Regions from separate parts of the Streptomyces parvus genome, predicted to be linked through region 3. Evidence: riboswitches for the same ligand, from Rfam matches in the RefSeq annotation. Region 3 holds a riboswitch; each other region holds the start of a gene.

Region 1 (7,424 bases), 6.4 Mb from region 3:
GGTTCCGGTGTGAGCACCGTCGCGTACAGCGCGTCCCGCACCCGGTGGGACACCCCGATGTCGTCGAACGTCGCCGGACGGGAGACCAGCATCAGGGCCACCCCCACGTTGGCCGACATGATCATCTGGGCGGCCAGCTCGGGCGCGACGCGTATGCGGCCCTGGGCGGCGGCCCGTTCGAGGTCTCCGGTGAGGATCCGGTGGGACTCCAGCGCCGCGGCGGGCGGGGTGCGCATCGCCGGCGAGTTCATCAGCCGGTAGAGATTGCGGTTGTCGAGGGCGAAGGCGATGTGGCTGTCCCATCCCCGGCGCAGGTCCTCCACGGCGTCCGTCGTCTCGCCGCGCTCCCTCTTCGTCGCCAGGTATTCCTCGAAGCCGTGGTCGACGACGGCCGACAGCAGTCCTTCCTTGTCGCCGAAGTGGCGGTAGAGGGCCGGTGGGCCCACCTTGGCGGCCTCGCACACGGCGCGCGTGGAGATGTCGCCGTCGGGCGATTCCCTGACCAGGGTGGCGGCCACTTCCAGGATGCGTGTCCGGGTACTCGTGCTCACCGGACGGACGCTATCAAGCGGCACGGCGACCCTCAGACGATGCCGCCGTTGGCCCGCAGCACCTGCCCGTTGACCCAGCGGGCCGGGCCGGCGAGGAAGGAGACCACTTCGGCTATGTCCTGCGGGGTCCCCAGCCGTTCCAGCGGCGGCTGGGCGGCCATCCGTGCGACGGTCTCCTCGTCCTTGCCGTCCAGGAAGAGAGCGGTGGCGGTCGGCCCCGGAGCCACGGCGTTGACCGTGATGTCCCGGCCGCGCAGCTCCCGGGCGAGGATCAGGGTCATGGCCTCGACGGCACCCTTGGTCGCGGCGTACGCGGTGTAGCCGGGGAGGGCCAGCGACAGCACCGAACTGGAGAAGTTGATGATCGCGCCGCCCGCGCGCACCCGCCGCGCCGCCTGCTGGTCGACGACGAACGTGCCCCGGATGTTGGTGCGGTGCATCCGGTCGAGCGTGTCGAGTTCGAGCTCGGCCAGCGGGGCGAGCGCCATGACCCCCGCCGCGTGCACCACCACGTCGATCCCGCCGAACGCTTCCTCGGCAGCATCGAAGAGAGCGGCGACCGCCACCTCGTCGGCCACGTCCGCCTGCTGGGCGACGGCCTCGCCGCCCGCGGCGGTGATCGCGGCGACGGCGGCTTCGGCCTCGGTCCGGTTGCCCGCGTAGTTCACGACGACCGCGAAGCCGTCGGCGGCGAGCCGTTCGGCGCTCTCGCGGCCGATGCCCCGCGACCCTCCGGTGACCACGGCCACCCGGCGAGGCGCGGATGCCGATGCGGCTGCGGACTGTTCGGTCATGGCAATGCTCCTGGCGACTGGGGTCGCGGCGGTTCCGTGAAACCCGATGTTATCAACGCTAACACCAGATCGATAGCAACGCTACCCCCGCGATCGTAGCGACGCTCAAAAGCGTCGCTACCCCCCTCCGGACCCGCCCGCACACGACAGAACCCGCCGGACTCTCCCGGCGGGTTCTGTCGTCCAGGTCAGTGTGCGCGCGTCCGTACGGCTCAGTTCACCGCACTCGCGGTACGCGGCACCGCCGCACGGACGGCGGGATTGAGAAGCCGCTCGGTGAGATAGCCGAAGACGATGCCGAAGGTGCTCCACAGCGTCGCCTGGACCGCCAGCGTCGCGAGCCGGAACTCCCACAGCAGGGTCGCCGGGAAGTCCTTGCCCACCTCGTCGAAGGAGGGGAGGAAGGCGTGGGCGAGACCGATCAGCAGGACGAAACCGGCGACGGCCGCGATGCTCGCGTTCCAGTTGCCCAGGCGGGGTGCGAGCCGCTTGCCGATGATGACGGCGGCGACGGCCAGCAGCACGCTGAGAGCGACCATCAGGAAGAACAGTGTGGTGCGCTCGCCGATCGTGTCCGGGTTGCCGACGGCGGGCGGGTTCGCCGGGTACTTGAGGAACGGTACGACGTAGACCGTGAGCAGGGCGGCGCCCGCGATCAGCGCCGCCGTGGCCCGGGGGCCGAAGTCGCCGATGCGGCCCAGGGCGTAGCAGAACACGAGGGCGGCGATCCCGCCCACCGCGACGCCGAATACCAGGACGCCGGTGGCGAGTCCGCCGGTGGCCTGCATGGTGCGGCTGACCAACTCCTCGCCGCCGCCGTGGTCATGACTGTGGGCCTCTTCGAGGGCGATGGCCGCGTCCACCTGGGACTCGCCGAGGAAGTAGGCGACGACGAGCGCGAGCGCGCCCGCGATCAGACCCGCGAGCATGCCGCGCACGAGCAGGGCTCTGACAGATATGGGGTTCACGATGGTTTCCTGATTTCTCTTGCTTGCCGCTGCCGGCCGCGTCCGCTGACTCCCCCGGGGGGTGATGTCCCGGGCGGGGCCCTGGTTCCTCAGGTGTCTCAGTGGCAGGGGAAGCCCAGCAGATGGCGGCCGTCGTGAACCCACTCGTGGACGCCTTCGCCCGAGATGAGTGCGGTGGCGCCCTGTTCGGCGCCGACGAAGTACAGCAGGACGAGCATGAGAATGCCGAAGAAGACCGCCCACGGGGCAAGGGCCTTCGCCGAGATCGGAGTGATCTCGGATGTCTCCGTCGCGGAAACGGCGGAGTGTGCCATGGCAGAACCTCCTGTGGGAACACGCGTCCCTGTCGTGGCGCTCAGACGAAGGTGCCGGGTCTGACTTCCCGCCCGGAGGCGGGTTCACAGTGGCGCGACCGTGCCGGATTCTCACCGGACTTCCGTCCCACCCTCGTCATGGTCGACGCGACCCTACCGCCTGTGCGCAGGCGCCGCCATGGTCGAATGTGCGGCGTCACGGAGGGCGGACGCCTTGGGGCGACAAGGCTGTGGGGCCCCGGGTACGGAATGGGAAGCAGGGACATGACAGTACGGGTGGTGTTGGTCTCACCGGCGATGAACGCGGCGCTGCGGGAGGCGCGCTTCGACGGCGACTCCCCCCTGGACCGGTCCGGCCGGGAGAGTGCGCGGGCCGCCGCCGGTACGGTGCCGGAGACCGGGCTCGTCCTCAGCGGCCCCTCCGGCCGGTGCCGCGAAACCGCCGAGGCCCTCGGACTGACGGCGCGGGCCGAACCGGCCCTGGGCGGCTGGGACCTGGCGGACTGGGCCGGCCGCCGCCTCGACGAGGTGGCCGCCGCCGAACCCGCGGCGGTGGCGGCCTGGCTCGGCGACCCGTCGGCGGCTCCGCACGGCGGCGAGTCGCTGGGCGCCCTGGTGACCAGGACCGGCGCGTGGCTGGACTCCCTCGGCGGACCGGACGCGCCGGGCGCGAGCTTCCTGGCGGTGGCCGAGACCGCCGTCGTCCGGGCGGCGGTCGTCCACGGCCTGCGTCTGCCCACGGAGGCGTTCTGGCGGCTGGACGTCGCCCCGCTGACGCTGACCGAACTCAGCGGGCGCTCCGGCCGGTGGAACGTGGGGCTCGGACGCCCGCTCACCGCTCCCCCGGCCGGCTGACCCCCACGGCCCGGCGCTCACCGGCCGGACGGGCACCACAGCCCACCGCTTCTCACGGCCGACCGGCCGTCACATTCCTTTGTTCATCCGCCAGTCGGGCCGGACCAGCACCGCCGTGGTGACGATGTCGTCCTCGACCCGCCACCGCCCGTGCAGCGTCGTCGGCAGGGCCGGATCGGTGAGCAGCAGCCGGGCGGCGAAAGTGCCCTCGGCGGCGGTGGGACCCCGGGACCCATGGCCGCTTCCCGGACCGTTGGTGCGATGGAACGTCAGATCCGCCTGGACGAAGTCGAGTTCGACACCGGTGACCGGGTACCAGGTCTTGAATACGCTCTCCTTGGCGCTGAACAGGATGCGGTCCCAGTGGATTTCGCCCGGGACCTCCGGCGCGGGCGGACCGATCCGCTCGCGCTCGGCGGGCAGGGTCACCAACTCCCTTACGCCGGTGGGGAGTGGGGCGTGCGGCTCGGCGTCGATGCCCAGCGACAGCACGTCCGTCGCACGGGCCAGCGCGGCCGCCCGGTAGCCGGCGCAGTGGGTGAGCGTGCCGACGATTCCTTCGGGCCACAGAGGTCTCCCACGGTGGCCGCGGAGTACGGCCACGGGTGGCAGGCCGAGTCCGGCCATGGCGCGCCGGGCGCAGGCACGGGCCGTCGCGAAATCGTTCCTGCGTTTGGCCACGCTCTTGGCGATCAGCGCCTCCTCCTCCGGGAAGAGGGCTCCGTCCGGGACGGTCTCCGCGCGGGTGGCGGCCGAGGAGACGTCGGCGGGCAGCAGCAGCTCGATCACGAGGGGCCTCCGGGGGTGCGCGGCTGTGCGGAGGGTCCTGCCCCGGTCTGTTCCGGTGGGGCGGGCTCACCCCCGTACGGGAGGATCTGCCGCAGCAGGCCGCGCGGGTGGCCCCGCTCGCGCCACTCCCTGGGGTAGCCGATGGAGACCTCCTCGAAGCGCACGCCGTCGTACCAGGTCGTACGGGGGATGTGGAGGTGGCCGTAGACGACGGCGGCGACGTTGAAGCGGCGGTGCCAGTCGGCGGTCAGTTCGGTGCCGCACCACTGGGCGAACTCCGGGTACCACATCACCGACGTGGGTTCGCGGACGAGCGGCCAGTGTCCGGCGAGGACGAGGGGTATCTGCGGGTCGTGCTCCGCGAGCCGGCGGCCCGTCTCGGCGACCCGGGCACGGCACCAGTCCTCCCGGGTCGGATAGGGGTCGGGGTGCAGGAGGTACTCGTCGTTGCAGACGATGCCGCTCTGGTGCGCGACGGCGAGCGACTCCTCCTTCGTGTGCGTTCCCGGGGCGCGGAAGGTGTAGTCGTACAGGAGGAAGAGCGGCGCGATCGCCACCGGCCCGTCGGGACCCGGCCAGAGCGGGAAGGGGTCCTCCGGGGTCGTCACTCCGAGCTCCCGGCACAGCTCGACGAGGTGGTCGTAGCGGGCCTGGCCGCGCAGTTGGACCGGGTCCTTGGAGACGGTCCACAGCTCGTGGTTGCCGGGGGTCCAGATCACGTGGGCGAAGCGTTCCGCGAGGAGCCCGAGCGCCCACCTGATGTCCTCGGGCCGCTCCGCCACATCACCCGCGACGATCAGCCAGTCCGCGTCGGACGCCGGATGCAGGGACTCGACGATCGGCCGGTTGTCGCTCACCGCGGCGTGCAGGTCGCTCACGGCCAGCAGACGGCCCCGGCCCCGCTGTGGGGATCCGTCGCCGGGGGTCGGTGCGGCGGCGGGTGCACCCTGCGGTGCCGGGTCGCTCGGAGGTCTCATGGGCGCTGGGTTCCCGATCTGTCGGCGGTCGTCCGGCTCCGTCCGCACGGTGGGGAGCCCCTGGGGAAGTAGCCTCTCACGCTCCCCTCCGGCTCTCCCGGGGTTCGGGGCACGGCCGCGTCGGCTGCCGGACGTGCCGTCGGGCGGGCATCGTGCCGTCAGTCGCCCTGGGTGCGGCGGGAGTTCAGCTCGTTCACCGCTCCGAGCGCGTCGCCGATCGTCGTGTAGTCGACGGCGATGAAGGTGACCGGGCTGCCGCGCTCCGCCTCGCAGGCCCGGATCCGCTCCAGGACCCAGTCGCGGGCATTGACACGACCGGCGTCCAGGCGGCTGCCGCCGGCGTTGGTGATGAAGTGGTTGAGCAGGAAGAGCTGCTTTCCCGTGCCGCCCCGGTAGGGGGCGCAGGTCATCTCGGAAGGGCTACGGAAGGCGAACGGGGTCTCCATTCCGTACCGGTAGAAGTTGCGGTACCAGGGGGCCGGGCCGTCGGCCTTCTCTGCGAACACCACCAGCCTGCGGCCGCTGTCGATCATCTCCCCCAGAGTGGGCCACGGGGCGTCCGGGTCCCCGTCGGGCGTGTGCAGGAGGTCGTCCAGGCCGGCCGCGTCGAACGCCTTCTCGGTGTCCTCGGGGCTGATGTCGTCCTGGACGATGAGGGTCACGATCTCGCTGGGGTGGGCGCGCAGCCAGGCGCCGATGTCCTCCAGGGCCGGGACCAGTTCGATAGCCCCGGCGCGGCAGACTCCGTGGCAGAGCCACAGGCCCTCGCGCGGCGGATTGGCCTTGTCGATGGCGCCGGTGATCAGGCGCCGCTGCTCGGGGGTGAACTCGGGTGAGTCGAGCCGTGCGGCGATGTCCTGGGGGCTCTCCCAGCGGTACGTGTCGAGCTGGAGGGCCCGGACCCCCGTGTTGAGCTGGGTGGTGATGTCGGGGTCCTGCAGCGGGCCGATGAACCGGTCGGCGGTGGTGGACATGGCGTTGTGCGAGGTGAGGTAGGCGGCTTCGTCGTAGCGCAGGTCGCACAGCCGGCTGCTGCCCAGGCACTGGCGGGGTGCGGACGGGCCGAACACGGGTGGCACGACCAGGACGCCGACCAGTGCGGCACAGGCCACGCCCGCCGCCGCCGTCCGCACGGCCGTCGGGGTCGGGGTCGGCATCCGGTCGGGGCGCACCAGCAGCACCCAGCCCGCGCCCGTGAGGAGTACGCCGCCGACGAGGGCCGCGAGCGCGGCACCGAGACCGGTGGTCGCCGCCTGGTTCACGGCGTTGTGCTGGAGGTCGTCGACGAGCGAGGTGACGCTCGGGGCCCACGAGGGCGGTGTGGCGAACAGGCGCCCGCCGGTGATCAGCCGGGCCAGGAGCACGACCGCGCCGGTCAGGACGCCCGCGCAGGCGAGCGCCTGGCCGAGCCGCATCAGCCTGCGGGCCGAGGTGGTGGGGCCGGTGAACCATAGGGTCACGAGAGCGGACAGCGCGAGGGTGAGGGCGAGGACCTGGAGCACGGTCAGGAGCCTGATGGTCTCGCGCGCCTCTTCGAGGGCGGTGAGGTCCGCCCCGGCGGCGGTCAGGGTGCCGGTGAGATCCCACGTACCGTCCTGGAGGGTGGTACGGAGGTCCGCGGCCGCGGTGCGGGAGCCGCCGGAGAGCGCGGCGGCCGCGGTGACGGCGAGCGCGGTCGACACGTCCCCCTCGCCCAGCGCCACTTCGATCTCGGGGCGCAGCGCCGTCCGCTGCCGCTCCGGTACGGCCGTGAGGAGGGCGTCGGCCGCGCGGTCGGCCTGGTCCTCGGTGAGCGGCAGTCTGGGCAGTTCGGGGGCCCGGCCCTCCTTGAGGTCGTCGAGGCCCGAGGCCAGGTCGGCGGTGAACCGTTCGAAGTCCGGCCGGTCGCGGCCCTGGACACTGGCCACCAGGTCGCCGAAGTAGACGCGGGCGAGATCGGCGAGGTTCTCCAGCACCGGGGCCAGGTCGACGGTCAGCCGGAGCTCGTCGCTCTCGCCGCGCAGATAGCCGGTCACCGCATCGATCTGCTGGTCGGTGAGGGCCCGGACCGTGGCGGGCGGCAGCACGACCTTGATGTTCGACGTCACCAGCGCCTCGGGCACGGGCAGATGGGCGAGCAGATCACGGGTGACGGGCGAGATCTCCGGGTCCACGAGCACCTCGCCGTAGAGGCGGT
Region 2 (7,424 bases), 5.6 Mb from region 3:
GGCCTCGGTGTCGTCGTCGGCGTTCAGGTAGTCGGCGCGCAGGGACAGCGGGGCGAGCATCGCGGCGTCGGCGACCGCCAGCACACCGGCGGCGACCGGCTGCCAGCCGAGTTTGTGCAGGTCGAACGTGACGGTGGCGGCGTGCTCCAGGCCCGCGAGCTGGGGAGCCAGGCGCTCACTGAACAGCAGCGGACCGCCGTACGCGGCATCGACGTGGAGCTGGGCGGTGTGCCGTTCGGCGAGGCGAGCGATCTCCGGGAGCGGGTCGATGCGCCCCTCGTCGGTGGTCCCGGCGGTCGCGACGACCAGGAGCGGCGATCCGGCGAGGCCGGTCAGGGCGCGGTCGAGGGCGTCCGGGTCGATCCGGCCCTCGTGGCAGGCGACCACCGTGGGGGCGGGCAGGCCGAGCATCCAGGCGGCGCGGTGGACGCTGTGGTGGGCGTTGGCACCGGTGACCACCCGCAGCGGGCCGCCTGCCGCCCGTTCCCGGGCGAGGAGCAGGGCGACCAGGTTGGATTCGGTGCCGCCACTGGTGATGAGCGCATCGGGGGCGGGTGCCGTCGGGTGGACGAGCCGGGCCAGGGCGGCCGTGGTCAGGTCCTCGATCACCCCGGCGGCGGGCGCCTGGTCCCAGGAGTCCATGGAGGGGTTGAGGGCCGCCCCCGCCAGCTCTGCCGCGACGGCCACGGCGAGCGGCGGGCAGTGCAGATGGGCGACGCAGGCGGGGTCGGCCGGGTCCGCCGCCCCTTCCGCGACCGCGCGCACGACGTCCCCTAGCGCGGCCTCGGGGCCGACGCCCTCCTCCGGCAGGACCGGGGAGCAGAGGGCGCGGGTGCTCCGCGCCACGGCGTCGGGCCCTCCTGCGGGCAGCGGCCCGCCCCGGGTCCGGGCGGCGTCCCCCAAGACGTTTAGGACGAGGGTGCTGAGGGCCCGCAGGTGCTCCGGCCCGTGCGCACCGCCCGCGACGAGCCCTCCCCGTACGCCTTGAGCGCCGGGACTCGACGGCGTGCCGGCGCTCGCGCCCAGCCCCCCGCGTTCCACGGGGGGTTCACCGGGGGTCGGGAGCGGAGCAGGCGGCATGGCGAGGACCTTCGGTCGTGGTACGGACAGGTCTACCGGAGCGGGGGCCGCGCGGGGCGACTTCGGGAGCGGGACGATCCCCTCACCGGGGCTCGCCGGTTAGGCTAACCTAACTTATGGGGTGAACGACGCGCGATCCGCTGCCCGGGGCAGGCTACTTCGCGTACCAGAGGCCCGAGTTGTCGGATTCCGACTCCGCCGCCCGGCGCAGTGCGGACGGGTCGTCGTAGCGCAGGCCGTGCCACCGCCCCGCTGTCCGCCCGACGATGCCTTCCGCCGCCTCGTCCAGGCGTCGGTCGTCCACCTCATGGCATGTCACTTCCCGCACGTACCCCGCCCTTTCGTGATCTTCGGTCCGGAAGCGGCACGCTATCAGCGGGCTCGGACACGCACCGGTGCGGACGGGTTCGGCCCGGTGCGGGAGCGGCGGCGGCCGCTCCCGCACCGGGCCCGGTTCACGCCGCTCAGGATGGCAGCTCCGCACGGACCTTCCGCGCGGCGGCGACCAGGTTCTCCAGGGAGGCCCGGGTCTCGGGCCAGCCACGGGTCTTCAGGCCGCAGTCGGGGTTCACCCACAGCCGTTTCGCCGGGATGGCCTCAAGCCCCTTGCGCAGCAGGGCCGCTGCCTCCTCGGTGCTGGGGATGCGAGGGGAGTGGATGTCGTAGACGCCGGGTCCGGCCTCGCGCGGGTAGCCGTGGGCGGCCAGTTCGCGGGCGACCTGCATGTGGGAGCGGGCGGCTTCCAGGCTGACGACGTCGGCGTCGAGGTCGTCGATGGCCTGCACGATGTCGCCGAACTCGGCGTAGCACATGTGGGTGTGGATCTGGGTCTCCGGCCGCACACCGGCGGTGGCCAGCCGGAAGGACTCCGTCGCCCACTCCAGGTAAGCGGCGTGGTCGGCGGCGCGCAGCGGGAGCGTCTCGCGCAGCGCCGGCTCGTCGACCTGGATCACCGACGTGCCGTTCGCCTCCAGGTCGTCGACCTCGTCCCGCAGGGCGAGGGCCACCTGGCGGGCGGTCTCGCCGAGCGGCTGGTCGTCGCGGACGAAGGACCAGGCGAGCATGGTGACCGGCCCGGTGAGCATGCCCTTGACCGGGCGTTCGGTGAGCGACTGCGCATACGCGGTCCAGCGCACCGTCATCGGCCCGGGGCGCGAGATGTCCCCGGCGAGGACCGGCGGGCGGACGTACCGGGTGCCGTAGGACTGGACCCACCCGTGCTGGGTGGCGAGGCAGCCGGTGAGCTGTTCGGCGAAGTACTGCACCATGTCGTTGCGTTCGGGCTCGCCGTGCACGAGGACGTCGAGCCCGGCCTTCTCCTGGAAGGCGAGCACCTCGCGGATCTCGTCCTTGATGCGCTCCTCGTACCCGGCCCGGTCGATCCGTCCCGCCCTCAGGTCCGCCCGTGCGGTGCGCAGTTCGGTGGTCTGCGGGAAGGAGCCGATGGTGGTGGTCGGCAGCAGCGGCAGCCCGAGGTGGGCGCGCTGCGCTGCGGTCCGCTCGGCGTACGGCTGGGATCGGCGGCCGTCCGCGTCGGTGATGGCCGCCGTACGGGCGCGTACGGCCGGGTCGCGGGTGATCGCGGCATCGGTGCGGGAGGCCAGATCGGCCCGGTTGGCGGCGAGTTCGGCCGCGATGGCGTCCGTGCCGGAGGCCAGACCGCGGGCCAGGACGACGATCTCCTCGGTCTTCTGCCGGGCGAAGGAGAGCCAGCGGGCGATCTGCGGGTCGATGTCGCGCTCGGCCTCCGCGTCCAGCGGGACGTGCAGCAGGGAGCAGGAGGCGGAGACCTCGACGTGGTCGGCGAGGCCGAGCAGGGTGCCGAGGGTGGCGAGGGACTTCTCGTAGTCGTTGATCCAGATGTTGCGGCCGTTGACGACGCCTGCGACCAGCCGCTTGCCGGGCAGCCCGCCGGCGGCCACGAGGTCGTCCAGGTTGCCCGCGCCGGTCCCGGTGAAGTCGAGCGCGAGCCCGTCGACGGGGGCCTTGGCCAGGACCGCCAGCGCCTCGCCGAGCCGCCCGAAGTAGGAGGCGACCAGCAGCTTGGGCCGGTCGGTGACTCCGCCGAGCTCGCGGTAGGCGCGGGCGGCGGCGTTCAGCTCGGCGGGGGTGCGGTCCTGGACGAGGGCGGGCTCGTCCAGCTGCACCCACTCGGCGCCCGCCGCACGCAGGTCGGCGAGGACTTCGGCGTACACGGGCAGGAGCCGGTCCAGCAGGGTGAGCGGCTCGAAGCCGGCGGCCACACCGGGGGCCGCCTTGGCGAGCAGGAGGTAGGTGACGGGGCCGACGAGGACCGGACGCGGGGTGTGGCCGAGCGCGAGGGCCTCCTTGAACTCGGCGACCTGCTTGGCGGAGTCGGCGGCGAACACCGTGTCCGGCCCCAACTCGGGTACGAGGTAGTGGTAGTTGGTGTCGAACCACTTCGTCATCTCCAGCGGCGCGACGTCCTGCGTGCCGCGGGCCATGGCGAAGTAGCCGTCGAGGGCGTCGGCGCGGACCGCGTCGCGGTGCCGCTCGGGGACGGCGCCGGCCATGACGCTGGTGTCCAGGACATGGTCGTAGTACGAGAAGTCACCGGTCGGGACTTCGTGGACGCCGGCCTCGGCGAGCTGCTGCCAGGCTGCGCGGCGCAGTTCCGCGGCGGTCTGCCGGAGGGCGTCGGCGCTGACGCGGCCCTTCCAGTAGCCCTCGACGGCCTTCTTCAGTTCACGGTTCCGACCCTGGCGGGGGTAGCCGTACACGGTGGCCCGTGCTGCCGCGGCTGGGGGCTTCGCTGTCACGTGACTCTCCTTCGCGAGCGTGTCTGCGGTGCAGATCCCGGGACGGGACGCGGTCGCGAAGGGATGACGCATCGGGCGGACACCGGGCCACGTCCAACCGTGCCCGTCCACCTGATGGTTCCGCCGACCCGCCCACGAGGTCACCGAGATCTCCGCACGCGAACGGTCGCGTGCGGGCAACGGGCAGGTCTTCGGACTCGCGGGCCCGTCTGCCGGGGCAGACACCTAATGGCCGTCGCTTCCCAGACCCGGCCGGGCCCAGTGCGTATGACGGCGGTCGTTCCCACTCACCGCTGCGGGGCAGTCCCGGATTCCCACCGGGTTCCCTCTTACGACACCCCGCCTGGCGGACAGGGCGAACCAGCTGCACCGGCCAGCCTAGGCGGACGGCCACCGGGCGCACACCGCTGTTCACACTGCGGACGGTGACGTGAGACACGGACGGCCCTTTCCGGCCGTCTCCGGCCCGCATCGCCCGGGGCGGTCCGGTGCACCGGTGTACGCCTCGTACCCGCGGCACCCGTCCCGCGAGCGGCGCGCCGACGCTCATCCAGTTCCCCGACCGTTCGACTGCTGGCCATTCGCTCCCTGACCGTCGGTCAGGTCGCTCGTCTCGACTGTGCGGAGGCAGTGACCCGGATGTAACCGAATGGCGTAGGAGAATGCGGAACCACGGAGCGTCACAAGCCGTTCTTCTTCCCACTACCCGGGCCTGCCGATCCCCGGCAGGCCCGATCGAGGAACGGAAAACGTCATATGAAGAAGACAGTCGGGTGGGCCCAGGACGGCGACGACTGGACGATCACCGTGAACGGCACGCAGTACCGCGCGGTCGAGCGGCCGACGGACGGCCGGGTGGACAATTACCTGGTGCGAGGTGACGACCTGAGCGCCGAGTGCCCGAGCCTCGGTCATGGACTGGGCGTCATCCGGGAACACGAGTCCCGGCGCTGACCCCGGCCGGTCAGCCGAGCGGGCCGCCCACCGAACCGTCCGCGCCTTCCGCCGGGCGGCCCGCCGCCCCCTCGTCGCCCGCCGCCTTCTCGCCGCGCGGCCCCTGCCGCAGCAGATAGGTGTCCATGATCCAGCCGTGCCGTTCGCGGGCCTCCGCGCGCAGGCGGCTGATCTCGTCGGCCACCTCGTCGAGCGGGCCGGAGACCAGGATCTCGTCGGGGGTGCCGATGTACGCGCCCCAGTGGATCCACAGGCCCCGGCCCGTCAGACAGCTGAACGTCTCATGGCCGTCGAGCATCACGACGATGTCGCCGTCGTCCTCGGGGAAGCCCTGGGCCAACCGTCTGCCGGGGGTGATGCGAAGGGGGCGGCCGACCTGGTTCAGGGTGACGCGGTGCCGGGCGGCGAGGGCGGAGACGCTGCTGATGCCGGGGATCACCTCATGGCCGAATTCCACCGTGCCGCGCCCCCGGATGTCGTCGAGGATCGCGAGCGTGCTGTCGTACAGGGCCGGGTCGCCCCACACCAGGAAGGCTCCGCACTGCCCCGGTGCGAGCTCCTCGATGATCAGGCGTTCGCAGATGTCGGCGCGGCGGTGGCGCCAGTCGTGCACGGCGGAGGTGTAGCGCGCGGCATCGTCCTGGGTGCGGTCGCGCCACGGGTCGCCGGCCTCCACCACGCGGTAGGGGCCCGTGAGGTGCTCGTCGAGGAGGTCGCGCCGCAGCCGGGTCAGGGACTCCTTCTCCTTGCCCTTGCCGAGCACGAAGAAGACGTCGGCCCGGCGCATGGCCTTCACCGCGGCGAGGGTCAGATGGTCGGGGTCGCCGGCGCCCATACCGATGACCAGGATGTGCCGGGGTGCATCGCTGGTGCCTGCCATGTCTGCCATGTCGGCCGATCATGCCAGGGGCGAGGCGGGGCGGACTCACCAGGCGGCCCGGACCGGCCCGTCCACGACCCCGCCCCGCCCCGGCGCGTCGCCCCCACCGCGCCCCCGCCCCGCACCGGGGATGATCCACACCGTGATGTGCGTTGTATCCGGTTGTGTCCGGCTCCATGCGGCGAGCCGGGCCCTCTGAGAGAGCTGGAGGCGGCGCTGTGCACGGTGAGTACAAGGTTCCCGGCGGCAAGCTGGTCGTGGTGGACCTGGAGGTGGCGGGCGGGGCGCTGCGGGACGTCCGGGTCGCCGGGGACTTCTTCCTCGAACCGGACGAGGCGATCCTCGCGATCGACGCGGCTCTGGAGGGAGCCCCCGCCACCACCGACACCGCCGGGCTCACGGCCCGGATCGAGGCGGCGCTGCCCGACTCCACGGTGATGCTGGGACTGAGCGCGGAGGGCGTCGCCATCGCCGTACGCCGGGCGCTGGCGCAGGCCACGGAGTGGAGCGACTACGACTGGCAGCTGATCCACGACGCGCCTCAGTCGCCCGCGCTGCACATGGCGCTGGACGAGGTGATCACCGCCGAGGTGGCGGCGGGGCTGCGGCCGCCGACCCTGCGGGTCTGGGAGTGGGACTCCCCCGCCGTGATCATCGGCAGCTTCCAGTCGCTGCGCAACGAGGTGGACCCGGCGGGGGTGGAGCGCCACGGCGTGGACGTCGTACGCCGGATCTCGGGCGGCGGCGCGATGTTCGCCGAGCCCAGCTCCACCATCACGTACTCGCTCGCGGTGCCGCAGGCGCTGGTGTCGGGGCTGTCCTTCGCCGACAGTTACGCCTACCTGGACGACTGGGTGCTGGAAGCCCTCGCGGACATGGGCATCAAGGCCTGGTACCAGCCGCTCAACGACATCGCCACCGACGTCGGCAAGATCGCGGGGGCCGCGCAGAAGCGGGTGGTCGGGCCGGACGGCGGGCCGGGGGCCGTGCTGCACCACGTGACGATGGCGTACGACATCGACGCCGACAAGATGCTGGAGGTGCTCCGCATCGGCAAGGAGAAGATGTCGGACAAGGGCACCCGGTCGGCGAAGAAGCGCGTGGACCCGCTGCGGCGCCAGACCGGACTGCCGCGCCAGGTGGTGATCGAGCGGATGATCGACTCGTTCCGCAGGCGGCACGGCCTCACCACCGGAAGCGTGACCGACGCCGAGCTGGCCCGCGCCGAGGAGCTCGTACGGACCAAGTTCGCCACGCCGGGGTGGACGGCCCGGGTGCCGTAGGGCTCCCGGTGCGGATGGTCGCCGCCGCATACTGGGTCGTATGGACAAGGCGGCGTCCGGCTCCGGAGTACGGCAACGGCTCGGCAGGAGCCTGTTCGCCCGGGTGGCGGGGCCTTCCGGGCCGGAGAACCGGGCCCGGATCCACCACACCCCCGGCCCCCGCTGGTTCGGCCCGGACAGGCCGGTGCGCCGGGTGCACGGGGACGCGTCCATGTTCATCGGCGGGCTGCGCGCCCTGCTCCTCCAGTCGCTGCACCCCCTCGCCATGGCCGCCGTAGCGGGCCACTCGGGTTTCCGGGGCGATCCCTGGGGGCGGCTCCAGCGGACCAGCACGTTCCTGGCGGTGACCACGTTCGGCACGGCCGAGCACGCCCAGGAGGCGGTGGACCGCGTACGGTCCGTGCACGACCGGGTGCGCGGGACCGCTCCCTCCGGGGAGCCCTACCA
Region 3 (7,424 bases):
CGCGGGGCTGCTGGGCCAGGGCGCGGGCGATCTGGACGCGTTGGCGTTCGCCGCCGGACAGGGTGTGCCAGGACTGCCCGGCGCGGTCCGTGAGCCCGGTGCGCCGCAGCGCGTCGGCGACGGCGTCCTCGTCGGTTCGGTCCGGGGCGGACCAGGCGCGCCGGTGCGGGATGCGGCCGAGGCGTACGACGTCCAGGACGCTGAGGTCGGCCTGGGTGACCGCGTGCTGGTCGACGACGGCGATCCGGCGGGCGACGGTGCGGCGGCCGAGACCGGCGAGGGGGTCGCCGTCCAGGGTGACGACGCCGGCGTCCGGGGCGAGGAGACCCGCGAGGATCCGCAGCAGGGTGGATTTTCCGGAGCCGTTGGGGCCGAGGAGCCCGACGGTGGAGCCGGGCGGCGGGGCGATGGCGACGCCGTCGAGGATGAGCCGGCCGCCCGCCTCGCGGCCGACACGGTCGGCGCGCAGGCCGGTGGAAACGCTCATGACGTGCTCCGGGTGCGGTACAGGACGAGGACGAAGGCGGGGACGCCGATCAGCGCGGTGACGACGCCGACCGGTACTTCCTGCGGGTCGAGGACGGTCCGGGCGAGGGTGTCGACCCAGACCAGGAAGACCGCCCCGGCGAGCGCGGTGACCGGGAGGAGCCGCCGGTGACCGGAGCCGGTGAGGGCGCGGGCGGCGTGCGGCAGGACCAGACCGACGAAGCCGATCGCCCCGGCGGCGCTGACCAGGGCGGCGGTCAGCAGGGCGGTGGTGCACAGCAGCACGATCCGGGTGCGGGCGACGTTCACGCCGAGCGCGGCGGCGGCGTCCTGCCCGAAGGCGAAGGCGTCGAGCGTACGGGCGTGGGCCAGGCAGATCACCAGGCAGACGGCGAGGACGGCGGAGCACAGGGCGACCTCGCTCCAGCCGACGCCGCTGAGCGAGCCGAGGAGCCAGAACAGCACCCCGCGGGTCTGCTCGGCGTCGGCGGAGGTCATCACGACGAAGGAGGTGAGGGCGGAGAAGAGCTGCATCGCGGCGACGCCGGAGAGGACGACGCGGTCGGTGGAGCCGCCGAGGGTGTGGCTGAGCAGCAGCACCAGGGCGAAGGAGAGGAGCGCCCCGACGAACGCCCCGGCCGACAGCGACACCGCTCCCCCGCCGACCCCGAGGACGACCACCATGACCGCCCCGGTGGAGGCGCCGGAGGAGACGCCGAGGACGAAGGGGTCGGCGAGCGGGTTGCGCAGCAGCGACTGCATCACCGTGCCGCACACCGCGAGCCCCGCGCCGCACACGGCGGCGAGGAGCGTACGCGGCATGCGGAGGTTCCAGATGATGCCGTCGCGGATCGGGCTGAGATCACTCGTGCCGAGCCCGAGGTGGGCGGCGACGGTGGACCAGACGTCGGGGACGGAGATCCGGGCGGGCCCGATGGTCACGGCGACCGCGACGGAGGCAACGAGGAGGAGCAGACCGCCGCCCCGGAGCAGCACGGTGAGCGGCGCCCCGGCCCGGGCCCGGCGAGCGGCGGCAGGCGGCGCGTCGGCCACCTTCGCGGCCGTACGGCTGTCCGTGCTCACCCTCACTCCGCGAGCCCGAAGTCGCGCAGTCCGGCCGCGACGCGCTCCAGCCCCTCCACGGTCCGGATGGTCGGGTTCATGGCCTGGCCGCTGAGGAGCACGTAGCGGCGGTTCCTGACGGCGTCCATCGTCTTCGTGACCGGGTTGGACTCCAGGAACTCGATCTTCTTCTCGGCGCTCTCGGCCGTCTGCGTCGTGCGGCTGAGGTCGCCGATGACCAGGACGTCGGGGTTGCGGTCGGCGACGGTCTCCCAGCTGATCTGGGGCCATTCGTCGCGGGTGTCGTCGAAGACGTTCCTCGCTCCGAGTTCCTCGGTGATGACGCCGGGGGCCCCGCAGCATCCCGCGAGGTAGGGGGCTTTGGAGTCGGAGAACCAGTAGAGGAGCGAGGTGCCGGAGGCGTCGACGCCGTCGGTCGCCCTGTCCACCCGGGCCCGGAGCTTCTTCACCAGGGCGTCGCCGCGTTCGGGGACGCCGAACACCTGGGCCAGTTCGCGTACTTCGGTGTAGACGCTGTCCATCGTCAGGGGTGCGGTGCGGGCTCCGTCACCGCTGCCGCTGTTGTCCTTGCCGACGCAGTCGGCGGGCGAGATGTAGGTCGGGACGCCGAGCTTCTCGAACTGTTCGCGCGGGGCGACGCCGCCCTTGGCGAGGGTCGAGGCGAAGGAGGCGGAGAGGAAGTCGGGCTCCATGTCCAGGACCTTCTCCGAGGAGGGCCGGTTCACCGATATCCGCTCGACGCCCGCGTTGGCCTTCTCCAGGCCCTTCATCACCGGGTCGCTCCAGGTGGCGGTGGCGGCGATCCGGTCGGCCAGGCCGAGCGAGAGGAGGATCTCGGTGGAACCCTGGTCGACGGAGACGGCCTGCCGGGGCGGGGCCTTCACCGTGACGGTGCGCCCGCAGTTCTTCAGGGTGAGCGGGAAGCCCCCGGCCTTCTTCCCGTCGGCGGCCCCGGTGCCCCCGCCCCCGCCGCAGGCGGTCAGCAGGAGGAGTCCGGCCGCGAGGAGAGCGGCGGTACGTATCGGGGCGGGGGTGGCCGTGGACAGCACGAAGGACCTCTGTGTCTCTGGGCCCAGCCGCGGAGCCCGTCGTACGGTTCCCGTGCCCCGGTGCGGGCGCGGGCGCCAGCAGGTCTTCGGACTCGGGTTCGTCCGGGCGGGACGCCTTCCCGGAGCACGCGTGTGCTCCAGTGGCCGTGGCCCCGCCCGTCCCCCTCACCGCTGCGCGTCAGTTCCGGATTCGCACCGGATTCCCTGACCCCGTCGCTGGGGTTCGACTGGCCCCGGCAAGCTATCACGTGTCTTCCCGCGGTTCGGGCGCGGTGCGGCGGGTCGTGGTCCGCGGGGCCGGTGCGGCGCGGGGTCTGCCCGCCGTACCGGCCGCGCGGGTTCCTCCGGGGCGGGCCGGGACGCCCTACGGGGCTTGGAGGGCGATGACCGCGTTCTGGCCGCCGAAGCCGAAGGAGTGGCTGACGGCACGTCGTACGGGGACCTCGCGTGGGGTCTTGGTGACGCAGTCGATGGCGAACCCGGGCTCGGGGGCGTCCAGGTTCGCGATCGGCGGGATCACCCCGTGCTGGAGCGTGAGGATCGTCAGGCCCGCCTCGATGGCGCCGGCCGCCCCCATGCAGTGGCCCAGTACGCCTTTCGGGGCGGTGACGGGCGGCCGGTGCGGGTAGGCCCGGCCGATGAGGGCGGCTTCGGTCGCGTCGCCCCGCGGGGTCGACGTGCCGTGCGCGTTGACGTGTTCGACGTCCTCGGCCCGCCAGCCCGCGTCGCGCAGCGCGGCGTCGACGGCCGCCCGCGCGACCTCCCCGGAGGGGTGCGGGCTGGTGGGGTGGTAAGCGTCGGTGGTGGCCCCGGTGCCCGCGATCAGCGCTCGGGGAAAGGCGCCGCGGGCGCGGGCTTCCTCGGCCCGTTCCAGGACCATGACGGCCGCGCCCTCGCCCATGACGATTCCGGCCCTGTCGGCGGCGAAGGGACGGCACAGGCGGGCGGGGTCGCCGTCCCGCGGTGCTGCTGCGCCGGAGCGGGCGAAGCCGGTCATGGCGACGGGGAAGACGATCGACTCGGTGGCCCCGGCGATGGCGATGTCGCACTGTCCCAGCGTCAGCATGTCCCGGGCCACCGAGAGTGCGGTCACCCCGGACGAGCAGGCCGTGCACGGGGCCAGGCTCGGCCCGGTGGCCTTCATCGCGATGGCGATCTCGGCCGCGGGCATGTTCGGGATGGTCAGCAGGATGCCCGACGGCGAGGTGGCCTCGGGGCCGCGTCGTTCCAGGGCGACGGCCTGTTCGGTGAGTCCCGCGGATCCTCCGCTGCTGGTGCCGACCACGACGGCGACCCGGGTCCCGTCCCAGTGCGCCGGGTCCAGCCCGGCGTCGGCGACCGCCTCCCGGGCGGCCAGGAGGGCGAACTTGACGTAGCGGCCCATCCGGAACGCGGACCGGCCGCCGACCGCGTCGTCGAGGTCGATGCCGGAGACCGTACAGGCGAAGTCGACGGCGCAGCCCTGCAGTTCGGGGACGGTGCGGGCGGGTGAGACGCCGGCGCGGACTCCGTCCCAGGTGGTGTCGGTGGTGTGGCCGACCGGGGTGATCATCCCCAGTCCCGTCACGGCGATGGCGGGTCGCTTCATCGGGTGTTGCTCACCGGCACGGCCGCCTCGGCCGCCGCGCTGCCGACGGCGTCGTCGATGTACGCGGAGATGTCGGCCAGCGTGGCGTCCTTGTAGAGCTTCTCGGAGTCGGCGTCGACGCCCAGGGTCTCCTTGATGATGACGGCGAACTCGGCGACCGCGAGGGAGTCCATCTCCAGGCTGTCCATGGTGGACTCCGGCAGGACCTCCTGGGCGGGCACCTTGAACGTCCCGGTCAGGACCTCGGTGATCTTGGGGTGAATGGCCTTCATGGTGATTCCTCTCATCGGGTTCGTCGAGATCGTCCGAGCGGTGGGGGAAACGGTGTTGCCCACCGCACGGAATAACTGGAAGACAATCTTCCGGTTACGCCTTCCGGTGAACCGATTCGTCTACGCTCACCTGCGGCTTCTCGAACCATCGGGAGATCACCGATGCGGTTCCCCAGTACGCCAGGAGGACCCCACGGGTGCCGAGCGCCGCGACCTTCTCGCGCAGCGGGCGCCTCCGGCTGCCGCAGACGGGCCGCCGGAACTCCGCCGCGCGGCCCCGGATTCCCGCCCCGCGGCTCCGGTGCCAGGCCCCCTCGGGGTCGTCGTAGACGTCCGCGTACCGGGGCCCGGCGATCGGCCAGTCCGACATCAGGCGCTCGGGCAGGGCGAAGCTCGCCACCAGGGCGGGGGTGTGTTCGGCCACGACGGCGGTCGCCTCCTCCACCGCGTCGGACAGAAGGGCGACCTGATCGGCGGTCAGCCGTCCGGAGGCGATCAGGTCACCGCTGTTGCGGGCGATCCACCGGAGCGCGAAGAGCCGGCGAAGCTCGGTCAGCCGTTCGCGCGCCTCTCCCCCGGGCAGGGTGGCGACGGCCTCGGCGTACGCTTCGTCCGCCTGCCGGTAGGCGTATGCCTCGACACCGCGCAGCGCCGCCGACGACGCGGCGTTCCAGCGGCCGAGCGGATCGCCGGGCGGGGCGGCGCTCATCCGCATCCGGGCGCGGGCGAACCAGAGGTCCTCGACGGCCGCGAACAGCCGGCCGAGAAAGGCGGGGTCGCCCAGGTCGCCGGGGCCGTCGTCGTCGGCCGTGTCCCGGTCGGTGGCGCTGAAGAGCATCTCGGCGGCGGCCTTGGCGTGGACGGCGAGGTTGTCGCCCTCGGCGGTGATCGCACCCTCGATGCCGGTGACCAGCTCGGTCATTCCGTTGTTCTCCAACAACCCCTGGGCTCCGCACCGTTCGCGGCATTCGACGATGACGTCGCGGGCCTGCCAGGTGATCCATCCCTTGGCGACGGCCACCAGGCGTTCCGCCTCGTCCCGGTCGGTCTCGGAGGCCGACTCCCAGCCGTCCAGGGCCCTGCGGTGCAGCAGGCTCATCGCGTAGACGGTGGCCATCGCTCCGGCCAGCGGGCCGTGGTGGGTGCGGTGCGCGTACACCGGGATCCGCCGGGCGGCACGCGACCCGGAGATCATCCGGTGGCCGGCGTAGCGGACGGCGATGGCCAGGGTGACCCGCGCGGAGCCGACCGCGCAGGCGCTCATGGAGAGCTTGCCGGGGGTGACCCGGCCGATGGAGGTGAGGAACCGCCTTCTGCGGTTGGGGACTTCGCTGTGGAACCGGCCGTCGTCCCCGATCCGCCCCTGCTGTCCGGCGAGCAGCGCCGCGCGCGGGACGAAGCAGCGGTCGAAGGAGGTCAGGCAGTGGTCGACCGGGGAGCCCATCCGGGCGGGCAGCCGCCGCACCCGGACACCGGGCAGGGCGCGGTGGGCGTCGGTGAGCGGGGCGAGGAAAAGGAAGACCCCGTGGTCGGTGCCGTCGGCGAGCAACCGGGCCGCCACGACACCGGACTTGGGACCCCCGGCCGGGCTGGTGTTGGGCATGAACTTCTGCGCCCCGGCGTGCGGGGTGTGCAGGACGAAGCCGTCGCGTTCGCGGTCGTACGTCGCGGTCGTCTCGATGGCCGCCGCGTCGTTGCCGTGCGCCACCTCCGTACAGAGGAAGGTGCCCACGCGCCGCAGGGCGAGGAAGTCCGACACGTCGCGCCGGGTGTCCGCGTCGTGGTCGAGGAGGCTGCCGAGGAAGAGGTTGTAGTGGATGCCCGCCACGGTGGTCAGCGCCGGGTCGACGGGGCCGAGCCACTCGTGGAGGGCGGCGAGCGCCCGGGGGTCGGAGGCCAGTCGAGCGCCGCTGTCGAGCGCGTTGTTGAGGATGCGCAGCCGGTGGTAGGCGAGGGCGAGCCGTTCGTCGGGGGTGCCGCCGCCGGGGCGGCGAAACGGTTCTGTAGTCAGCAGGCGGCGCCAGAATCCGTGCTCCTGGCGGAAGTTCGGCCCGAAGAGCACTGCGGTGAGCAAATCGTTCGTGGACGGCGAGGCCGCGTCGTTCATGGTTACGGTCACAACACAGTAACGATCAAGGAACGGCGAGGACACCCCCGCCGTCCCGAAATGCCGCCGTATATCAGGCGCGTTGGAAGGCCAGTGCGACGTTGTGGCCGCCGAAGCCGAAGGAGTGGCTCAGGGCCGTCTCGACCCTCCCATGACGGGGTTCCTTCGTCACGCAGTCGAGGGGGAAGGCGTCGGGGAGCGCGTCCAGGTTGGCGATCGGCGGGACGGCGGAACGTTCCAGCGTCAGAACGGTGGCCACCGCTTCGATCGCGCCCGCCGCCGCCAGGGTGTGTCCGGTGACGCCCTTGGGCGCGGTGACCGGCGGCCGGTGCGGGAAGAGCCGGGAGATGAGGGTGGTCTCCATGGCGTCGTTGAGGGGGGTGGAGGTGCCGTGGGCGTTGATGTGGTCGACATCGCCCGGCGCCCAGCCCGCCTGGTCGAGCGCCGCCCGCACCGCCCGCTGCGCGCCCTGTCCGCCGGGGTCCGGGGCGGTGGGGTGGTGGGCGTCGGTGCTGGAGCCGGCCCCGGCGAGCAGGGCACGCGTCCGGCCGCCCCGGGCGCGTACCCCTTCCTCGCGCTCCAGGACGAGCATGGCGGCGCCCTCGCCGATGACGAAGCCGTCCCGGTCGGCGGCGAACGGGCGTGAGGCGGCGGCCGGTTCGCCGCTGCGGGTGGACAGCGCGCCCATCCGGGCGAACGCGGTGACGACCAGCGGGGTCAGCACCGACTCCGCGCCGCCCGCGACCACCACGTCGCAGCTGCCGCCGAGCAGCAGATCGCGGGCGACGGCGACGGCCGTGGCCCCGGAGGCGCAGGCGGTGGCGGGGGCGAGACTCGGG
Region 4 (7,424 bases), 2.1 Mb from region 3:
GTGGGGGCGGGAGCGGGGTGGGGACGGGGATGGGGGTCAAGCGGCGGCCCCGGGGGTCCGGGGTCTCCGGGAGGTTGCCGGGGGTTCGAGCCTAGGCACTGGAACGTCACAATCAAGCCCCGTCCGCGAAACCCCCGGTTGCGGACCGGCCCGGTCCGCGCGCCCGGCGCGGCCCCGGGCCGGTCCGCCGGGCGTGCGCGGACCGGCTCAGGCGTACTCGGTCGGGATCACCGGCTCGCCCCGCGACAGCTGGCTCGCCGACATCGGCAGCCCGGCGCGCGCGGCCACGTGCCGCTCCCGGACCGCGTCCAGCGGCTCGCGGGCGACCACCTCGCCGCCCCGCACCAGCTCCACCAGCAGCTGCCGGCCGGCCAGCTCCTCGGGGACCGGGCCGGTGCCGATCACCTCGGCCTCGGCGACGCCGTGCCCGTCGGTCCGGCGCGCGGCCCACTTGCGACCGCCGACCGACGACTTCGCGCCGAGCGACTTCTTGGCCACCGGCACCAGCGGGGCGTCCGGCTCCGCCGAGCCGGCGCGGGCCACCAGCTTGTAGACCATCGAGCAGGTGGGGTGCCCGCTCCCGGTGACGAGCTGGGTGCCGACCCCGTACGCGTCCACCGGCGCGGCGGCCAGCGACGCGATGGCGTACTCGTCCAGGTCCGAGGTCACCACGATCTTCGTGCCCGTCGCCCCCAGCTCGTCCAGCTGCTGCCGCACCCGGTGCGCGACCAGCAGCAGGTCCCCGGAGTCGATCCGTACGGCGCCGAGCTCGGGTCCGGCGATCTCCACGGCCGCCCGGACCGCCTCGGTCACGTCGTACGTGTCGACCAGCAGCGTCGTGCCCCGGCCGAGCGAGTCCACCTGCGCCTGGAACGCGTCGCGCTCGCTGTCGTGCAGCAGGGTGAAGGCGTGCGCGCTGGTGCCGACCGTCGGGATCGCCCAGCGGAACCCCGCCGCCAGGTCGGAGGTGGCGTCGAAGCCGCCGACGTACGCCGCACGGGCGGAGGCGACCGCGGAGAGCTCGTGGGTGCGGCGGGCGCCCATCTCGATCAGACGGCGGCCCCCGGCGGCCGCCGACATCCGCGAGGCGGCGGCAGCGATGGCGGAGTCGTGGTTGAGGATGGAGAGGATCACCGTCTCCAGCAGCACGCACTCGGCGAAGGACCCCTCGACCCGCAGGATCGGGGAGCCGGGGAAGTAGACCTCGCCCTCCGGGTAGCCCCAGATGTCACCGCTGAAGCGGTAGCCCGCCAGCCATTCGAGGGTCGGCTCGTCCACGATGTCCTGCTGGCGCAGGAAGCCGATCATCTCGTCGTCGAAGTGGAAGTTCTCCACCGCGTCCAGCACCCGCCCGGTGCCCGCGACGACGCCGTAGCGCCGCCCCTCGGGGAGCCGACGGGTGAACGCCTCGAAGACCGAGTGGCGGTCGGCGGTGCCGGCCTTGAGGGCGGCCTGCACCATGGTCAGTTCGTACTGGTCGGTGAAGAGCGCGGTCGACGGAACGCCGACCCGCCGACCGAGGTCCGCTGTGTTCATGGCTGGGATGCTACCCCCTATTCGTCAAAGTGACGAGATGTGGGGTCCGTTTGTGCGCCTGGCCCGCCCGGGTGGCAGCATGGGACAGGTGAGCGTTGCTACCCCGCTAGAGATCGAACGTCCCGATTCGGCCGAGGAGACCTTCGCGGTCCCCGAGCCGGACGTCCCGTGGGTGACGCTCGTCCACAACGACCCGGTCAACCTCATGAGCTACGTGACCTACGTCTTCCAGGCCTACTTCGGCTATTCGAAGGACAAGGCCCACAAGCTCATGCTGGACGTGCACCAGAAGGGCCGCGCCGTCGTCTCCAGCGGCAGCCGCGAGGAGATGGAACGCGACGTCCAGGCCATGCACGGTTACGGGCTGTGGGCCACCCTCACCCAGGACCGCAACTAGAGCCTCCCCCGCCCCGCCACCCGCCCCGTTCGATCCACCATCGGAGAATCCATGGCCGGCCATTTCGAGGCCACCCCAGGCGGCGGCGCGGCCGTCGCGCTCGACGAGGTCGAGATCTCCATCCTGCGCTCCCTCGCCGTCCAGCTGCTGGAGCTGATCGGCCCCGGCGACCAGCCCGCCGACGGCGAGGGCCCGCTCGCCGCCCTCTTCGCCGAGGGCCCCAGCAAGCCGCCCACCGACCCGGCGCTCGCCCGGCTCTTCCCCGACGCCTACGGCGGGCCCGAGGCGTCCGCCGGGGCCGGGAAGCCGGAGGAGGAGCACGAGCTGCGCGAGCGGGCCGCCGAGTTCCGCCGGTTCACCGAGGTGGACCTGCGCTCCGGCAAGCGTGACGACGCCCTCGCCGTCGTCCGCACCCTGGACGCGCTCTCGCCGGCCCCGGAGGGCGGGGCCGTCCTCACCCTCACCGGCGACGAGTGCCTCAGCTGGCTCCGCTCCCTCAACGACCTGCGCCTGACCATCGGCACCCGGCTGGAGGTCTCCGACGAGGACCAGGGCGAGGAGGGCTCGCTCTACCGGCTCCCCGACGCCGATCCGCGCAAGCCCATGGTGATGGCCTACCTCTGGCTCGGCGCCCTCCAGGAATCCCTGGTCGAGACACTGATGCCGTAGGCAGCCTCCGGAAAAGCCGAGCCGCCCACCCCGCCGGGGTGGGCGGCTCTTCGCTCAACGGACGCTCAGATCCGAGTAACGATCCCCCCAAGTCATTCGGGTCATTCGTGCCGGGCAGTGCCTTTCGTTCCCTTTTGCCTGTGGTGTGCACCACAGAATGTCCCACGGTGTCCTGTGACGGCCGTGATAAATCTTCACGACCACCCGGGGACGCCACCCCTGTTTCCCGGGGGCGCTACACACCGGCCGAACGCCGGTCGCACTCCATCCATATCCGGGGGGATCAGGACCTGATCCGCAGCCTTGTACGGCGCGCGGATCGGCGTGGAGAAAGGCGCACCACCATGACATCGGCGCAGGTCGACAAGGGACAGGTCGACAAAGGTCAGCCCGGCGGCAATGCCGGGGACGCCGGAGCCGGCGGTGAGGGATACCAGCGCGGTCTGGGAGCTCGCCAGATTCAGATGATCGCCATCGGCGGAGCCATCGGCACCGGGCTCTTCCTCGGCGCGGGCAAAGCCATCGACCGGGCCGGGCCCAGCCTCATCCTGGCCTACGTCATCGCGGGCCTGGTCATCTTCTTCATCATGCGGGCCCTGGGCGAACTGCTCATGTACCGCCCCGTCTCGGGTTCCTTCTCGGAGTACGCCCGCGAATTCATCAGCCCGTTCTTCGGATTCGTCACCGGCTGGACCTACTGGCTGTTCTGGGTCGTCACCGGAATCACCGAAGTCACCGCCGCCGCCACCTATATGACGTACTGGTGGAACATTCCGCAGTGGCTGTCCGCCCTGGTGTTCACCGTCATTCTCTACGGCGCCAACCTGATCTCCGTGAAGCTCTTCGGTGAGCTGGAGTTCTGGTTCTCCATGGTCAAGGTCACCGCCATCATCGGCATGATCCTGATCTGCGCGGGCGTTCTCACCATCGGCTTCTCCGACGCCGGTGAGACCGCGACCGTCTCCAACCTCTGGAACGACGGCGGATTCTTCCCCAACGGAATCACCGGCACCCTCATGACGCTCCAGATCGTCATGTTCGCCTTCCTCGCCGTGGAACTCGTCGGCGTCACCGCCGGGGAGTCCAAGGACCCCGAGACCGTGCTGCCCAAGGCCATCAACACCGTGCCGTGGCGCATCGCCGTCTTCTACGTCGGCGCGCTGATCATGATCCTCTCGGTCGTGCCGTGGTCCACCTTCAAGCCCGGCGTCTCCCCGTTCGTGAAGGCCTTCGAGGAGATGGGGCTCGGCGTCGGCGCCGCCATCGTCAACTTCGTCGTCCTCACCGCGGCGCTCTCCTCCTGCAACTCCGGCATGTACTCCACCGGCCGCATGCTCCGCGACCTCGCCCTCAACGGCCAGGGGCCCCGCGCCTTCACCAAGCTGACGAAGAACGGCCTGCCGCTGGTGGGGACCACGTTCTCCGCCGCCCTGATGCTCGTCGGCGTCTGGATCAACTACCAGTGGCCGGGCGAGGCGTTCAACTACGTCGTCTCCTTCGCGACCATCTCCGGCATGTGGGCCTGGATCATGATCCTGGTCAGCCAGATCCGCTACCGCCGCAAGGCCGACGCCGGTCTCCTGCCGCAGTCCTCGTTCAAGGCCCCGGGCGCCCCGTTCACCAGCTGGTTCGCGCTCTGCTTCATCGGCATGGTCATCGTGATGATGGCGATCGACAAGGACGCCCGGATCTCGCTCTACTGCGCACCCCTGTGGGCGCTCATCCTCTTCGTCTCCTACCGGGTGCTCCGGTCGCGCGCCACGGAGCCGGAGAAGGCCACGACCGAGACCCGCTGACCCGGAGGGCCGGGGCCCGCCCCGGGAGCCTCACCGACCCCGAGGGCGGGCCCCACGACCACCCTCCTCCCGGACCGCCCCGACCGCCCCAAAGGCCGACGGCGTCCAGCATGCGGCCCTCCGCGTACCACCCACCGGTACGCGGGGGGCCGCCTGCTTATCCTGGCGCCATGCTGACCATCACCCAGACGCTCTACGACCAGATCGTCGCCCACTCCCGCGCCGACCACCCCGACGAGGCGTGCGGAGTGGTCGCGGGCCCGGCCGGGACGGACCGCCCCGAGCGCTTCATCCCGATGCTCAACGCCGCCCGCTCGCCCACGTTCTACGAGTTCGACTCCGCCGACCTCCTCAAGCTCTACCGCGAGATGGACGACCGCGACGAGGAACCCGTGATCGTCTACCACTCGCACACGGCGACCGAGGCCTACCCCTCCCGCACCGACGTCACGTACGCCAACGAGCCCGGCGCCCACTACGTCCTGGTCTCCACCGCCGACACCGACGGCTCGGGCCCCTTCCAGTTCCGCTCGTACCGCATCGTGGACGGCGAGATCACCGAGGAAGACGTCCAGGTCGTCGACGCGTACTGAGCCCCAGGTGCCGCGCGGAGCCGCCGAACCGGTCTGGCACACTGCACCCGAACCCATCAAGGCGGCAGGAACCAGGAAGCCGGTGCGAATCCGGCACGGTCCCGCCACTGTGACCGGGCCCCCTCCCACGCGGACGCGTCCCCGACAGGACGCACCGCACCGGAGGGCGGCCCGGAAGCCAGGAACTGGCCGGCCGCCTTCTCGCATCGACCAGGGGACGCGGAAATCCCCCGGAGAGGCCCCGCCATGACCTGGCGCACCCCCGCGCTCATAGCCGCCGTGCTGCTCCCGCTCGCCCTCACCGCCTGCTCCGCCTCGGAGAACGCCGACGCCGAGCCCGAGGCCGCGGCCACCAGCGAAGGATTCCCGTACACCGTCGAGAACTGCGGTGTCACCACCACGTACAAGGCCCCGCCGAAGCGCGTGGTCACCATGAACCAGCACGTCACCGAGATCATGCTGGAACTGGGCCTGGAGAAGTCCCTCGTCGGAACCGCCTACCTCGACGACCAGGTCCTGCCGAAGTACGCGAAGGACTACGCCTCCGTCCCCGTCCTCGCCAAGGAGTACCCCTCCTACGAGCAGGTCCTCGCCGCGAACCCCGACTTCGTCTACGGCGGCTACGCCAGCGCCTTCACCGCCGGTGACGGCCGCGGCCGCGAGGCGTTCAAGAAGGCCGGCATCGAGACCCGCCTCAACACCGAGAGCTGCACCAAGGACGACCAGCCCATGGACACCCTCTACGAGGAGATCCGCGAGGTCGGCCGCACCTTCGGCGTCAGCGACCGCGCCGAGGCATGGATCGACCAGGCCAAGGCCGACACCTCGGCCACCGCGAAGAAGCTGGCCGGCCTGAAGCCCCTCTCCGTCTTCGTCTACGACAGCGGCGACAAGACCGCCTTCACCGCGGGCGGCGAGGGCATCGGCAACGAGCTGATCGAACGGGCCGGCGGCACCAACGTCTTCGCCGACCTCGACAAGCCCTTCGGCGACGCCTCCTGGGAGAACGTCGTCGACCGCAGGCCCGAAGTCATCGTGATCTACGACTACGGGGCCACCACCGTCGAACAGAAGAAGAAGCGCCTCCTCACCGACCCGGCCCTCGCCGGCGTCCCCGCCGTCAAGAACCAGCGCTTCGCCGTCATGCCGCTCTCCGACGCGGTACTCGGCGTCCGCGTCCCCGCCGCCGTCGACAAGCTCGCGGCCCAGCTCCACCCGGAGGCGGGCAAGGCGGCCACCACCCCGTGACCTGCCGCGCCTCCGCCCCGCGGCGGCCGCTCGGTTACGTCCTGGTGCTCGGCGGCCTCGCCGCGCTCCTGGCCGTGACCGTGCTGGCCGCCCTCGCCCTCGGCTCCGTCCGCATCCCGCCCGGCCAGGTACTCGACATCCTGACCGGGCGGGCGGAGGCGAGCCCGTTCCGCACGATCGTCCTGGACGTGCGGCTGCCCCGGGTCCTGCTCGGCATCCTCGTCGGCGCCGGACTCGCCGTCATCGGCACCGTCCTCCAGGCCCTCGTACGCAACCAGCTCGCCGACCCGTTCCTCCTCGGCGTCTCCTCCGGAGCCTCCACGGGCGCGGTCCTGGTCATCGTCCTCGGTATCGGCGCGTCGCTCGCCACCACCGTCACGATCCCCGCCGCCGCCTTCGCCGGCGCCCTGCTCTCCCTGCTGCTCGTCTACACCCTGGCGCGCGGCGGGGGCGGCATCACGACCAACCGCCTCGTCCTCGCCGGCGTCGCCGTCTCCTACGTCCTCTCCGCCCTGACCAGCCTGATCCTGGTCACCTCCGCCCGCGCCGACCACCTCCAGGAAGTCCTCTACTGGACCCTCGGCGGCCTCGGCGCCGCCCGCTGGGACATGCTCGCGCTCCCCGCGACCACCCTGGTCGCGGGCACGGCGGTCCTCCTCACCCTGGCCCGCCCGCTCGACCTGCTCCTGGTGGGGGAGGAGGGCGCGACCGTCCTCGGCCTCGACACCGCCCGCTTCCGGGCCGCCGTCTTCGTCCTCGCCTCCCTGATGACGGGGGTGCTCGTCGCCTACAGCGGGGCGATCGGCTTCATCGGCCTGATGGTCCCGCACATGGCGCGGATGGCGGTCGGCGCCGCACACCGCGCACTCCTCCCGGTCGTCGCGCTCGGCGGCGCGGTGTTCCTGGTCCTCGCGGACCTGGCCGCCCGGACGCTCGCCGCCCCGCAGGACATCCCGGTCGGGGTGCTCACGGCCCTGACCGGCGGCCCGTTCTTCCTGTGGATGCTGCGGCGCAGGCCCGAAGGAGCACCGGCATGAGGCGCGTACGTCCGAGCCGGGGGAGCGCCGGCACGACGAAGCCACGTCCCGAGGGAGCCCACCCGTGACCACCCTGCGCACCGAAGGCCTCTCGTACGGGACCGGCGAGGGCCGCCACCTCGTCGACGCCGTCGACCTCACCGCCGCC

Evidence for each region. A riboswitch is a leader RNA that binds a small molecule or an ion and turns the genes downstream of it on or off. The one in region 3 is predicted to bind cobalamin.
Region 1: another riboswitch for cobalamin. It lies ahead of RNL97_RS30770 (CbtB domain-containing protein); the one in region 3 lies ahead of RNL97_RS02195 (ABC transporter substrate-binding protein).
Region 2: another riboswitch for cobalamin. It lies ahead of metE (5-methyltetrahydropteroyltriglutamate--homocysteine S-methyltransferase); the one in region 3 lies ahead of RNL97_RS02195 (ABC transporter substrate-binding protein).
Region 4: another riboswitch for cobalamin. It lies ahead of RNL97_RS11820 (ABC transporter substrate-binding protein); the one in region 3 lies ahead of RNL97_RS02195 (ABC transporter substrate-binding protein).

What each region holds. Positions count from the first base shown of each region.
Region 1 covers NZ_CP135079.1:6,637,720-6,645,143, reverse strand. The annotation lists gene RNL97_RS30785 (TetR/AcrR family transcriptional regulator) at 1-551, opposite strand, end outside; gene RNL97_RS30780 (SDR family oxidoreductase) at 584-1,345, opposite strand; gene RNL97_RS30775 (CbtA family protein) at 1,558-2,313, opposite strand; gene RNL97_RS30770 (CbtB domain-containing protein) at 2,412-2,627, opposite strand; adenosylcobalamin (AdoCbl) riboswitch at 2,672-2,765, opposite strand; gene RNL97_RS30765 (histidine phosphatase family protein) at 2,892-3,482, shown strand; gene RNL97_RS30760 (4'-phosphopantetheinyl transferase family protein) at 3,552-4,271, opposite strand; gene RNL97_RS30755 (metallophosphoesterase family protein) at 4,268-5,248, opposite strand; gene RNL97_RS30750 (hypothetical protein) at 5,407-7,424, opposite strand, start outside.
Region 2 covers NZ_CP135079.1:5,875,343-5,882,766, reverse strand. The annotation lists gene RNL97_RS27470 (pyridoxal phosphate-dependent decarboxylase family protein) at 1-1,080, opposite strand, end outside; gene RNL97_RS27465 (hypothetical protein) at 1,235-1,384, opposite strand; gene metE (5-methyltetrahydropteroyltriglutamate--homocysteine S-methyltransferase) at 1,545-3,860, opposite strand; cobalamin riboswitch at 4,038-4,227, opposite strand; gene RNL97_RS27455 (hypothetical protein) at 4,617-4,814, shown strand; gene cobF (precorrin-6A synthase (deacetylating)) at 4,825-5,694, opposite strand; gene RNL97_RS27445 (lipoate--protein ligase family protein) at 5,913-6,977, shown strand; gene RNL97_RS27440 (oxygenase MpaB family protein) at 7,018-7,424, shown strand, end outside.
Region 3 covers NZ_CP135079.1:276,635-284,058, forward strand. The annotation lists gene RNL97_RS02185 (ABC transporter ATP-binding protein) at 1-487, opposite strand, end outside; gene RNL97_RS02190 (FecCD family ABC transporter permease) at 484-1,569, opposite strand; gene RNL97_RS02195 (ABC transporter substrate-binding protein) at 1,572-2,618, opposite strand; cobalamin riboswitch at 2,679-2,865, opposite strand; gene RNL97_RS02200 (beta-ketoacyl-[acyl-carrier-protein] synthase family protein) at 2,983-4,206, opposite strand; gene RNL97_RS02205 (acyl carrier protein) at 4,203-4,478, opposite strand; gene RNL97_RS02210 (acyl-CoA dehydrogenase family protein) at 4,573-6,585, opposite strand; gene RNL97_RS02215 (beta-ketoacyl-[acyl-carrier-protein] synthase family protein) at 6,659-7,424, opposite strand, start outside.
Region 4 covers NZ_CP135079.1:2,421,771-2,429,194, reverse strand. The annotation lists gene RNL97_RS11845 (nicotinate phosphoribosyltransferase) at 208-1,536, opposite strand; gene clpS (ATP-dependent Clp protease adapter ClpS) at 1,616-1,933, shown strand; gene RNL97_RS11835 (DUF2017 domain-containing protein) at 1,985-2,602, shown strand; gene RNL97_RS11830 (amino acid permease) at 2,947-4,398, shown strand; gene RNL97_RS11825 (M67 family metallopeptidase) at 4,569-4,991, shown strand; cobalamin riboswitch at 5,009-5,199, shown strand; gene RNL97_RS11820 (ABC transporter substrate-binding protein) at 5,238-6,239, shown strand; gene RNL97_RS11815 (FecCD family ABC transporter permease) at 6,236-7,276, shown strand; gene RNL97_RS11810 (ABC transporter ATP-binding protein) at 7,341-7,424, shown strand, end outside.